DNA from 3 places in the Ancylobacter polymorphus genome. Region 1 is predicted to be linked to each of the others. Evidence: riboswitches for the same ligand, from Rfam matches in the RefSeq annotation. Region 1 holds a riboswitch; each other region holds the start of a gene.

Region 1 (3,984 bases):
TCGCCCAGTACACGCTGCCGGACGGCACGGTGCCGGATCTCTGTCTCACCGGGGTGGGGGCGGACGGCACGCCGCTCACCGCCGTTCATCGCCCGGGTTGCGAGGCCTGCCGCCTCCAGGCCATCGCCGCCCTGCCGGGGCCGGCGGAGGATCAGTTCGTCCGCGCTTTCTACCGGCGGCTGGTGCAGGCGCTCGCGCCCGATGCCCGGCGCGGGACGCCGACGCCGCTCTATCGCCTCTCCTCGCGCGGGCCGCCGACGCCCGGCCTCACCGCCCTGTTCGCGGCAGGCGGGCGCCTGCCAGTGCTGTAATGCTGCCGGAACGGCCCGTCTGAGGGGCTTCCGGCGCCTTGCCGGATTGCCTCCATGTATATGAGCCCCCTTCCCGCCGACTCCCGTCCTCTCGGCCCGTTGCCGATCAATGCGTCGCCGCTCAGTCCCCTTCCAGCGGCAGAGCCGCCGGCGTTCGCCTTCGAGGCGCGGCTTCCATTGCCTGCCGGCCCGCTTGACCGCAGCCCCGCGCTCGCCCCCAGCCCCGTGCTTTGCTGGGCGACGGGCCTCACCGTCGGCCTGCCCGCCGCGGGGGACACGACCCCGCTCTATCGTGTGGCGAAGGGCTGCCTGGCGCTGATGCGCCAGCTTGATGCCGAGCGGCGGCAGATCCTCGACATTCTCGGTCCCGGCCGTTTGCTCGATGCGGCCATGCTCGCGCGGCTGGAGGGGACGGCGGTGACGCTGGCGCCGACCGAGCTTGCGCCGGTGGCGGCGCCTCCCGAGCTGTGCCGCCGGCTGAGGGCGGAGAACCAGGAACTGCTGCTGGTGCGCGCGCTCGGCCATGTCACGCGGCTCGGCCGGCAGAGCGCCGGCGAGCGCGTGGCGGCGGCGCTGCTGGACCTCGCGGCGCAGTTCGCGCCAGCCGGCGCGGCGCGCGGGCCGGCGGTCGGCTTTCCCCTGCATCTCGGCCGGGGCGACCTTGCCGACTGGCTCGGCCTGACGCTGGAGACGGTGAGCCGCTGCATGAGCCGCCTGCGCGAAGAGGGGCTGATCGCTTTCGGCCGGGAGGGGGGGCTGGTGCTGGAAGACCCCGCCGCGCTCGCGCGCGTCGCCGTCGGTGCCCGCAAGGTGGAGGCGCTCTATGCCGCTAAGGGGCGTCCGGCGGGGCACCCGGCCGACGCCCGCCGGCCGGGCCGCCGGACCGCGCGGCCTGCGCCTTCCGGAGAGGTCGCGACTTGCGCGCCGTGAGCGCGCGCTGTTCTATGCGCGGGTCGATGCACCCATCGATTCCTCATGGTGTCCGCGAGGCCAGCCCTCGCGGATGAAACGGGAACGGGGAAGGGCGTGGCGCCGCAAGGTGGCGCGCCCGAAGCCCCGACCGCCCCCGCGACTGTGAGCGGCGAGCGGCCTTCCATCGAGCCACTGGAACGGACCTTCGGGCCCGTCCGGGAAGGCGGAAGGCATGCCGTGACCCGCGAGTCAGGAGACCGGCCAGGAGGAGGAACCCCATGCGCGCCGTCGGGTGAGACGGCACAGGAGAACACCATGCATATCGAACCCGGCCTCGTGGCCGAAGGAAAGATCTGGCTCAGCTATGTGACGGCGGCCGGCGCGGGCGCCTTTACGCTGAAGCTCGCCGCCGAGGCGGTGGCCGAGCGCGGCCTCGTCTCGCTCGCTATCCGCAGCCTCGCCACCACGGCGCTCGTCTTCTGCTTTTTCGAGGTGCTGCCGCACCATCCGGTGGGCGTTTCCGAGGTGCATCTCATCCTCGGCTCGACGCTGTTCCTCATCTTCGGTGTGGCGCCGGCGGCGATCGGGCTGGCGGCGGGGCTGGCGATCCAGGGCGTTTTCTTCGCGCCGTTCGACCTGCCGCAATATGGCATGAACGTCACCACGCTGCTGGTCCCACTGTTCGCACTGGCCTCACTGTCCACCCGACTGGTCGCGCCGAACACGCCCTATGTGGAGCTCAAGTACCGGCAGGCGCTGGCGCTTTCCACCACCTACCAGGCGGGAATCGTGGCCTGGGTGGCGTTCTGGGCCTTCTACGGCCACGGTTTCACGGTGGAAAACGCGTCGTCGATCGCGTCCTTCGGTGCGGCCTATATGCTTGTTATCATTGTGGAACCTCTCGTCGATCTCGCGGTGCTCGCCGCCGCCAAGGCGCTGAGCGGCCTGCGCGGGACGCCGCTGTTCGAGCGGCGGCTCTACGACCCGGCGTGACACTCCGTGCCGGGTGGCGCTAAGCCGCCCGGCATTGGTCCTTTCCGTCGATAGATCGAAAAAAAACGGCGTGTGAGGAAGCACTTACCATGGAAGCGTCGCAAGCCGGTCCCACCGAAGGCCCGCTCAGCGGTATCCGGGTGATCGAACTCGGCAATCTGATCGCCGCTCCCTTCGCCGCCCGGCTGATGGCGGAGTTCGGCGCCGAGGTGATCAAGGTCGAGGCGCCGGGCGAGGGCGATCCGCTGCGCAAATGGCGCAAGCTGCATGAGGGCACCTCGTTGTGGTGGTACCTGCAGTCGCGCAACAAGAAATCCGTCGCCATAAATATGCGCCTGCCCGAGGGGCAGGAGGTGGTGCGCCGCCTGGTGCGCGAGGCGGATGTGTTGATCGAGAATTTCCGCCCCGGCACGCTGGAGCGATGGGGGCTCGGCTGGGACGCGCTGAAAGCCATCAACCCGAACCTCGTCATGGTCCGCATCTCCGGCTTCGGCCAGGATGGGCCCTATCGCGAGCGGCCCGGCTTCGGGGCGGTGGGCGAGGCGATGGGCGGCATGCGCTTCACGACAGGCGAGCCCGACCGCCCGCCGGCGCGCACCGGCATCAGCATCGGTGACTCGCTGGCCGCGCTGCACGCGGTGATGGGGGCGCTGATGGCACTGCTCCATATCAAGTCCGGGCGCGGCACGGGGCAGGTCGTGGATGTGTCGCTGTTCGAGAGCGTCTTCAACATGATGGAGAGCCTGGTCCCGGAATTCGATGCCTTCGATTTTGTGCGCACCCGCTCGGGGGGCGCGCTGCCGGGCATCGCGCCGTCGAATTCCTACCCGACCAAGGAAGGTACCTATGTGATCGTGGCCGGTAATGGCGACGGCATCTTTCGTCGGCTGATGGGCGCGATCGGCCGCGACGATCTCGCCGGCGACCCGCGCCTCGCCTCCAATGACGGGCGCGTGCGCCATGTCGAGGAGATTGACGGGGCGATCACGGACTGGACCGGCCGGCACTCGCTCGACGAGGTGACCGCCGCGCTCGATGCCGCCGAAGTGCCCAATGGGCGCATCTATTCGGTCGCCGACATTGTGAGCGACCCGCAGTATCTCGCCCGCGACATGATCCTGCCTTCCACACTGCCCGACGGGCTGAAGGTGAAGATGCCAGGCATCGTGCCCAAGCTTTCCGCCACACCCGGCGCTGTGAACTGGCTGGGCCCGCAACTCGGCGAACACACCGCGCCGGTTCTGGCGGCGCTGGGTTATGGGGCCGAGGAGGTCGCCGCGCTGGTCGCGAGCGGCGCCGTGGCCGCGGCCGGGGAGCCCGTTGAGGCCGACGGAGATGCGCCGTGAACGCCCCGGCTTGCAGCGCCGGCTCTCCGCCGCGCGTCTTCCTCCAGGAAGTGGTGACCCGCGACGGGTTGCAGATCGAACCCCGCTTCCTGCCCACCGAGGATAAGGTGGCTCTGATCGACGCGCTGTCCCAGACCGGCGTCGCCAAGATCGAGGTGACATCCTTCGTCTCGCCCAAGGCCGTACCGAACCTTGCCGATGCGGCCGAGGTCGCGCGCGCGATCACCCGCAGGCCCGATGTGACCTATGTCGCACTCGTGCCCAATCTGCGCGGTGCGGAGGCAGCGCTGGAGGCGGAGATGGACGAGCTGAACCTCGTGCTTTCCGTGAGCGAAACGCACAACCTCGCCAATATGCGCATGACGCCGGCGCAGTCGCTGGAGGGCTTCCACGCCATCGTCGCCGCAGCGGCGGGCACAAAA
Region 2 (3,984 bases), 1.6 Mb from region 1:
CGAGATGGCGGCGACGAGGCTCATGCCGGCATAAAGCGCCGGTCCGCCGGCGGCGAGCGACTGCACCGCCAGCGGCATGTGCGCCATGTTCGGAATCTGCACCAGCAACATGCCCGCGCCGGGCTTGGGCAGGCATTCCAGCAGCGTGGCGAGCCCCATGAAGATGATGCAACTGGTGATGAAAAGCTGGGTATCGTCGAAGGACAGCCCCGCCTCGGCGGCGGCGACGAGCGGATAGACGATGAACAGCAGCGCGAGCGTGGCGTGCTGGACCCCGAGGATGAGCACCGTGCCGACGGGCGGCTTCTCATTGGCCGAGTAGATGATGTTTGTCGGCTTGCGCGGCATTGCGGGCCCTTGGAAGACATGGCGGGGCCAGGGCGGCGCCCGTCCGGATGCGGGATCGAGGCTTCCGCCCGACGCTGCCGACGGCAGGGGAATCTGCTGGTGCGACTATGATATTTCGCCGAGGGCCGGGCAAGGTCGACCATCGCCAACTTTCGGCGCGTGCCGGCGGGTGCGGGCCTTGTCGTCGTAAGTGATACAATGTATCAAATTCATTCTGCGCTGGCGCAAGCCGGGCGAAGGGCTCGGGCGAACCGGCACGCTTGACGGCGGGGGCGAAGCGTTTACGGTCGCGGTCGATCACGGTTCTTCGGGCACCCGCCCGAAGCTAAGAGGGAATTCGGTGAGGCGCCCCGCGCCAAAGCCGAGGCTGCCCCCGCAACTGTAAGCGGCGAGCCCTCTGCCCATCGTCCACTGGCGTTCCGGTTTCGGCCGGGCGCTGGGAAGGCCGGGCGGAGCCAGCGTCGACCCGCGAGCCAGGAGACCTGCCCTGATCGCACACAATCTTTCGGGCGGGGTGCTCCGAAGGTTGCCTTCCCGGCGGGCGTGCGAATCGCTCCCGCCTGGGCGGTGCCCTTTACGCTTCCCGTCTTCCTGTTCAGGAAGCGGTGACAATGCTCAACACGACCTCTCATCTTTTCCGTCGCTCGGCCCATGGCCTCGCCGTGGCGCTTGGCCTGCTCGCCGGCGCGGGCATGACGCAGGCCCTTGCCGGCACGACCTATCCGCTCACCCTTGAGAATTGCGGCTCCAAGGTGGTGATCGACCACGCGCCCAAGCGCGTGGTGAGCATCGGCCAGGCGCAGACGGAAATCCTCTATGCGCTCGGCCTCGGCGACCGCGTGGTGGCCAGCGCGCTGTGGTTCGGCCCCGTGGCCAAGCCTTATGCGGCCGTGAATGAAGGAGTGAAGCGGCTCGCCGACAATGATCCGAGCTTCGAGGCGGTGGTCGGGCAGGAGCCGGACCTCGTGGTCGCGATGTATGAGTGGCACATCGGGCCCAATGGCATCGTCGCCAAGCGCGAGCGCTTCGACGGGGTGAAGGTGCCGGTCTATGTTTCGCCCACCGACTGCGTCGGCAAGGACAATAGCGGCGCCGGCGACGGGGTGCGGACGCAGATGTATTCGACCGAGCTGCTCTACCGGAACATCCGCGAATATGGCGCCATCTTCGACGTGTCGGACCGCGCCGAGGCACTGGTCGCCCGGCTGAAGGCGCGCGAGGAAGCCGCCGCACGCAAGGTCGCAGCGCTGAAGGGCCGGGATATGTCCATGGCGCTGTGGTTCTCCAGCAAGGAGATCAAGGGCGACGCCTTCCTTGCCGGAAAGAACGGCGTGCCGGCCTATGTGATGGAACAGCTCGGCGCCCGAAACATCATCACCACCGAGGAGGAATGGCCGCTGGTCGGCTGGGAAACCATCGCCGCCAACGACCCCGACGTGCTGGTGCTGGTGAAGATGGACCGCCGCCGCTTTCCCGCCGACGATATCGACGCCAAGCTCGCCTTCCTCAAGACCGACCCGGTGGCGAGCCAGCTCTCCGCCGTGAAGAACGGGCGCATCGTCATCGTCGATGTCGCGGCCACACGGCCGGGGCTCGACACGGTGGACGGCCTGGAGGCCATCGCAGCGGCGGTGCAGGGCTTCGGTCTGGTCCATTGAGCCACATCGCCATCGGGCCGAACTGGCCGGCGCGGTTTGCCCTCGCCGGCCTCTCCCTCGCCGCGCTCGTCGTCGCCATCGCGCTGGCGGTGACGGTCGGCGAGATGCCGATTCCGCTTGGCGTCGCCTTCCGCGCGCTCGGCAACGGGCTGTTCGATCTCGGCTACCCTGTCAGCGCCATCCAGCAGGGGGTTATCTTCGAGTACCGGCTCAGCCGGGCGCTGATGGCGGCCTTGTGCGGCGGCGCGCTGGCGCTTTCCGGCGCGATCCTGCAGGCGCTGCTGCGCAACCCGCTGGCGGAACCCTATATTCTCGGCGTCTCCGCCGGCGCTTCCACGGGCGCGGTGTGTGTGATGATCCTCGGCTTTGGCGGGGCGACGCTCGGCCTGTCCGGCGGGGCGTTTCTCGGCTCGGTGGCGGCGCTGGTGCTGGTCGGCCTGCTCGCCGCCGGGGCGGGCGGGGCCAGCGACCGGGTGATTCTCGCCGGCGTCGCCGGCTCGCAGCTGTTCAACGCGGCGACCGCCACCATTGTCACGACGATGGCGAGCGCCGAACAGGCGCGGGGCGTGATGTTCTGGCTGCTCGGCAATTTCGGCGGCGTGCGCTGGTCGGACCTCGCGGTGGCCGCGCCGGTGGCGCTGTTCGGCTTCCTTGTGTGCATGGTCCACGCCAAGGCGCTGGACGCCTTCGCCTTCGGCGCCGATGCGGCGGCCTCGCTCGGCATCCCTGTGGCGCGGGTGCGGCTGGTGCTGCTGGCCACCACCGCGCTGCTCACCGCCACCATGGTGGCGATTGTCGGCACGGTCGGCTTTGTCGGGCTGGTGATCCCGCATGCGGCGCGCTTCCTCGTCGGCCCCGGCCATGCCCGGCTGCTGCCGGCCTGCCTCGTCATCGGCGCGGTGTTCATGATCCTCGCCGATGTGCTTTCGCGCATATTGGTGCCGCAGCAGATCCTGCCCATCGGCATCGTCACCGCTTTGGTCGGCGCGCCGGCCTTCGCCTTCATCCTCTATCGCGCGAGGCGGCCCGCATGACGCTCGCCACCCATGATGTGCGCTGGGGCGCGGGCGGGAAGCTGATCGTCGACGGCGTGACGCTGGAGGTCGAGCCCAACCGTGTGCTCGGCCTGATCGGCCCCAATGGCTCGGGCAAGTCGAGCCTCCTGCGCCTGCTCTGCCGCCTGCGCAAGGTGGCGAGCGGCGTGGTCACGCTGGACGGGCAGGACATTGCCGGCGTCGGTCGGCGCGACCTTGCCCGGCGTCTCGCCTTTGTCGAGCAGCAGGCAACCACCGAGATCGCGCTCACCGTCTGCGACGTGGTGCGGCTGGGGCGAACGCCGCACCGCGCCGCCTTCGCCGCGTGGAGTGCGGAAGACGAGCGGGCGGTCGATGCGGCCCTCGAACGGGTCGGCCTTTCCGAGCGGCACGACCAGCTTTGGCACACGCTGTCGGGCGGCGAGCGCCAGCGCGTCCATATCGCCCGCGCGCTGGCGCAGGCGCCGCGCGAGCTCATTCTCGACGAGCCGACCAACCATCTCGACATCCAGCACCAGCTCTCCATTCTCAGGCTGGTGCGGCGGCTCGGCGTAACCTGCATCGTGGCGCTGCACGATCTCAACCTCGCCTCGCTGTTCTGCGACCGCATCGGCGTGCTCGCCACCGGCCGGCTGGTGGCGGCCGGCGCGCCGGAGCAAGTTCTCACCCCGACCCTCATTCGCGACGTGTTCGGGGTGGAGGTCGCTATCCGCCCCGGCGCCAATGGCCGCCGCCAGATCGACTATCTCGTCGATCACGAGCCGGACGAACCTTTGTGAGGTGCCGGCGCCAAGCCGAGCCGAGCGGCGCCGGCGGGGATGAGGGTTTCATTGCCGGCCTCGCAGGCGCATTCTACTGTGCCGCGAAACCGACGCTGAAGGTGCCATGTCGCAATCGCCGAAAGGTTCGCCGAAGGATACGCAGGCACCTCTCCCGGGGGCGGA
Region 3 (3,984 bases), 1.1 Mb from region 1:
TCCTCCCGCGCCTGCGCCCGCGCCATGGCGGTGGCGAGCGCGCCGAGATCGCTGTCGGCAAAGGACACCACCACCACCTCGCCCGGCGTCTGGCCGAGATCGACCGGCTCGACGAGATCGTCGAGGCTGGAGGAGCTGGTGGCGAGAATGTGCATGGGAAGGCGGGTCTCCTGAAATCGTCATCCCGGCCGACACGCAGCGCCGGGCCGGGATCGGTTGCCGTTCATTCCGGCCGGCGATCCCGGATCGGCCTCGCGGCCGTCCGGGATGACGGAAGGCTCACGCCGCCACGCGCTCCCCGGCGAGGATCGCCTCCACCTTGGCGCGGTCGAGGCCCTTCAGCCCGATGGCGACGAGGCGCCCGGTGCGCTCAGCTTCGCCCCAGGGGCGGTCGAAATGATGCGCCACGCGCGGGCCGACCGCCTGCACCAGCAACCGCATCGACTTGCCGGCGACGGGCAAAAACCCCTTCACCCGCAGCACGTCGGCCTCCTCCGCCGCCCGCTCCACCCGTGCCGCGAACTCGGCCGGGTCGGTGATTTCAGGCACCGCGACGACGAAACTGTCGAAATCGTCGTGGTCGTGGTCGAGCTCGTCATCGTGATGCGTCTTGCGGTTCTCGATGTCGTTCTCGGTGCCGATGCCGAGGCCCATCAGGATCGCCGGGTCGATCCGCCCCTCGGTCACGCTCACCACCCGCACGCCCTTGGGCAGTTCGGCGTCGAGCGCGGCGCGGGCCTTGGCCTGGCCGGCATCATCGATCAGGTCGGCCTTGGTCAGGATGACGAGATCGGCGCAGGCGATCTGGTCGTCGAACACTTCCTCGATCGGGTCGTCATGGTCGAGGCTGTCATCGGCGGCGCGCTGAGCGGCGAGCGCGTCGTGGTCATGCGCCACGCGGCCGGAGGCCAGCGCCTCGCCATCCACCACCGCCACCACGCCGTCCACCGTCACCCGGCTCTTGATCGCCGGCCAGTGGAAGGCCTGCACCAGGGGCTTGGGCAGAGCGAGGCCGGAGGTCTCGATCAGGATGTGATCGACCTTCGGCTCCCGCGCGAGAATGGCGTCGAGCGCCGGCACGAAATCATCCGCCACGGTGCAGCAGATGCAGCCATTGGCGAGTTCGACGATGTTCTCTTCCGGGCAGGTGTCGATGCCGCAGCCTTTGAGGATGTCGCCGTCGATGCCGACATCGCCGAATTCGTTGACGATCACCGCCAGCCTCTTGCCGCGCGCATGCTCCAGCACATGGCGGATCAGCGTCGTTTTCCCCGAGCCGAGAAAGCCGGTGACGATGGTGCAGGGGACACGATCAAGGGCGGTGCGGGAATCGGTAGTCATGCGGCATCTCCACGGGCGACGGATTCGTGGGATGCGTCGGTCGCGGGGAGGAATCCCCGCGCGAAGCCGCGCCGTGGCGCGTCTCTGCCTGTCTGCCGGGCACCCCGCCGGCACGCACGACCGGACCGCCGGCAGGTCTCCTGGCTCGCGGGTCGCCGCCTCGTCGCCGCCTTCCCGGAGAGGTCTCCAGTGGCTTCCGGCTGAGGCTCGCCGCTTACAGTTGCGGGGGCAGCCGCGGAATTGGGGCCCGAGAGCCCCGCACCGCATTCCCTCTTCGTCCCTCCCTCGCGGGAGGAAACCGTCGGTCGCGGCCACTAAAGGAGGCTTGGCCGGCAAAGTCAAACCGCAGGCCCCGGCCCCCGGCGGTTGCCCGCCCCCGCGCCGCCGCTATAGTCCGCCGCTCGCCCGCCGCCGCCCCATTGGGAGCCGATGACGATGCCGCCCCGCTTTGCCCCGGTCTGCCTGCCATGGCGCTGACGCTCGTTCTCGGCGGCGCGCGTTCGGGCAAGAGCGCCTATGCCGAAGGCCTCGTCACCGCCCTGCCGCCGCCCTGGTGCTACCTCGCCACCGCGCAGGCCTTCGACGACGAGATGGCCGCGCGCATTGGCGAGCACCGCGCCCGCCGCGCGGAAGGCTGGGAGACGCGGGACGCCCCGCACGACCTCGCCGCCGCGCTCAAGGCGCTGCCGCCCGGCCGGCCGGTGCTGGTCGATTGCCTCACCCTCTGGCTTTCCAACCGGCTGCTGGCGGAAGCTGACCTTGCCACGGAGTCCGCCGCGCTGGTGGAAGCGCTCGCCGCCCATGACGGGCCGATTGTGGCCGTCTCCAACGAGGTCGGCCTCTCCATCGTGCCGGACAATGCGCTGGCCCGCCGGTTCCGCGACGCGCAGGGACGGCTCAACCAGATGGTCGCCGCCCGCGCGGAGCGCGTGGTGTTCACCGTCGCCGGCCTGCCGCTTTACGTGAAAGGAAGCGCCGCATGAGCGAGATTTCCCCCGAGGAGGCCGCCCGCCACCGCGCCAAGATGGAAAAGCGCAAGGCGGTGCAGGACGCGGAAGTGGCGGAAAAGACCGTCGAAAAGGGCCTGCTGCTCGTCCATACTGGCCCCGGCAAGGGCAAGTCCACCGCCGCCTTCGGCCTAGCGCTGCGCACGCTCGGCCAGCCGGACGGATTGAGGGTCGGCGTCGTCCAGTTCATCAAGGGCGCGTGGGATTCCGGCGAGCGCCGGGCGCTGGAGAGCTTCGGCGCGCGGGTGGAATGGCATTCCATGGGCGAGGGCTTCACCTGGGAGACGCAGGACCTCGCCCGCGACATCGCGTCCGCCCGCCGCGCCTGGGACAAGGCGCGCGAGATGATGGACGACCCCGCCTTCGGGCTGATCATTCTGGACGAGCTGAACATCGCCCTGCGCTACGATTATCTCCCCCTGCCCGAGGTGGTGGCCGCGCTCAGCGACCGGCGCGCGGGGCTGCACATCGTCGTCACCGGCCGCAACGCCAAGCCGGAGCTGATCGAGGCGGCGGACCTCGTCACCGAGATGGGGCTCGTCAAGCACCATTTCAAAGCCGGGGTGAAGGCGCAGAAGGGCATCGAATTCTGATGCGCGACCGATCGAAATCGGCACGCGGGCCGTGGCGGCGATCTCGCAATTGCGCAACGGCATTCCTATGTGAAAGCCGACGCCGGCTGTTGCGGCGTGGTTCTTTCATGGAGAAACGCTTCGATGCGTTCCACCCCCATCGCCTATCTGTTCTGGTGCTTCGGCCTGATCGGCGTGTGCGGCATCCAGCGCTTCTATACCGGCCGCTACTGGACCGGCGCCCTGTGGCTGTTGACGGTCGGCCTGCTCGGCATCGGCCAGATCATCGACCTGTTCCTCATCCCCGGCATGGTGCGCGAGGCCAATCTGGAGCGCCGCGTCGACTATCTCGAAGCAAGGCGCGGCTGAGGCCGGCCGCCCCCTCATCCCCGGGCTCGCCCCGGGGATCCACCACCTGTGCGAGCCTTCCTGTTGCGGGCCGTCCTGCCCTCTCCCCGTCGGGGAGAGGTGGCCCGCGCAGCGGGCCGGTGAGAGGGCTCCCGGCTCATCGGCCCCGATTCCCCTCACCCCATCCCTCTCCCCGACGGGGAGAGGGTGCATGACCGCCCCCCGCTCTCCCCTCGCCCTTATGTTCCAGGGCACCGGCTCGGATGTCGGCAAGTCGCTCATCGTCGCCGGCCTCGCCCGCGCCTTCACCCGGCGCGGGCTCATCGTGCGCCCGTTCAAGCCGCAGAACATGTCGAACAACGCCGCCGTCACACCCGATGGCGGCGAGATCGGCCGCGCGCAGGCGCTGCAGGCCCGCGCCGCCGGCGTGGCCCCTTCCGTCCATATGAACCCTGTATTGCTCAAACCCCAGAGCGAGATCGGCGCGCAGGTCATCGTGCAGGGCCGGGCGCAGGGCACGGCGAAGGCGGCGGACTACCAGAAGCTCAAACCCGCCCTCATGGCAGCCGTGCTGGACAGCTATGGGCGGCTGCGGGCCGAGGCCGACCTCGTGCTGGTGGAAGGCGCCGGCTCGGCGTCGGAAATCAATCTTCGCGCCAATGACATCGCCAATATGGGTTTCGCCCGCGCGGCGCAGGTGCCGGTCATCCTCATCG

What was found. Region 1 has a riboswitch for cobalamin ahead of K9D25_RS07045 (energy-coupling factor ABC transporter permease). Riboswitches for the same ligand answer to the same signal wherever they lie in the genome.
Region 2: linked by a shared signal. The riboswitch ahead of K9D25_RS14505 (ABC transporter substrate-binding protein) and the one ahead of K9D25_RS07045 (energy-coupling factor ABC transporter permease) in region 1 are both predicted to bind cobalamin.
Region 3: linked by a shared signal. The riboswitch ahead of cobW (cobalamin biosynthesis protein CobW) and the one ahead of K9D25_RS07045 (energy-coupling factor ABC transporter permease) in region 1 are both predicted to bind cobalamin.

Annotation. Positions count from the first base shown of each region.
Region 1 is NZ_CP083239.1:1,501,099-1,505,082, forward strand. It holds gene K9D25_RS07035 (hypothetical protein) at 1-311, shown strand, start outside; gene K9D25_RS07040 (Crp/Fnr family transcriptional regulator) at 366-1,241, shown strand; cobalamin riboswitch at 1,271-1,503, shown strand; gene K9D25_RS07045 (energy-coupling factor ABC transporter permease) at 1,539-2,216, shown strand; gene K9D25_RS07050 (CaiB/BaiF CoA transferase family protein) at 2,306-3,562, shown strand; gene K9D25_RS07055 (hydroxymethylglutaryl-CoA lyase) at 3,559-3,984, shown strand, end outside.
Region 2 is NZ_CP083239.1:3,075,184-3,079,167, forward strand. It holds gene K9D25_RS14500 (uracil-xanthine permease family protein) at 1-348, opposite strand, end outside; cobalamin riboswitch at 632-852, shown strand; gene K9D25_RS14505 (ABC transporter substrate-binding protein) at 960-2,006, shown strand; gene K9D25_RS14510 (FecCD family ABC transporter permease) at 2,003-3,040, shown strand; gene K9D25_RS14515 (ABC transporter ATP-binding protein) at 3,037-3,819, shown strand; gene K9D25_RS14520 (sensor histidine kinase) at 3,926-3,984, shown strand, end outside.
Region 3 is NZ_CP083239.1:2,571,934-2,575,917, reverse strand. It holds gene cobN (cobaltochelatase subunit CobN) at 1-155, opposite strand, end outside; gene cobW (cobalamin biosynthesis protein CobW) at 280-1,341, opposite strand; cobalamin riboswitch at 1,455-1,659, opposite strand; gene cobU (bifunctional adenosylcobinamide kinase/adenosylcobinamide-phosphate guanylyltransferase) at 1,809-2,324, shown strand; gene cobO (cob(I)yrinic acid a,c-diamide adenosyltransferase) at 2,321-2,941, shown strand; gene K9D25_RS12140 (NINE protein) at 3,065-3,289, shown strand; gene K9D25_RS12135 (cobyric acid synthase) at 3,480-3,984, shown strand, end outside.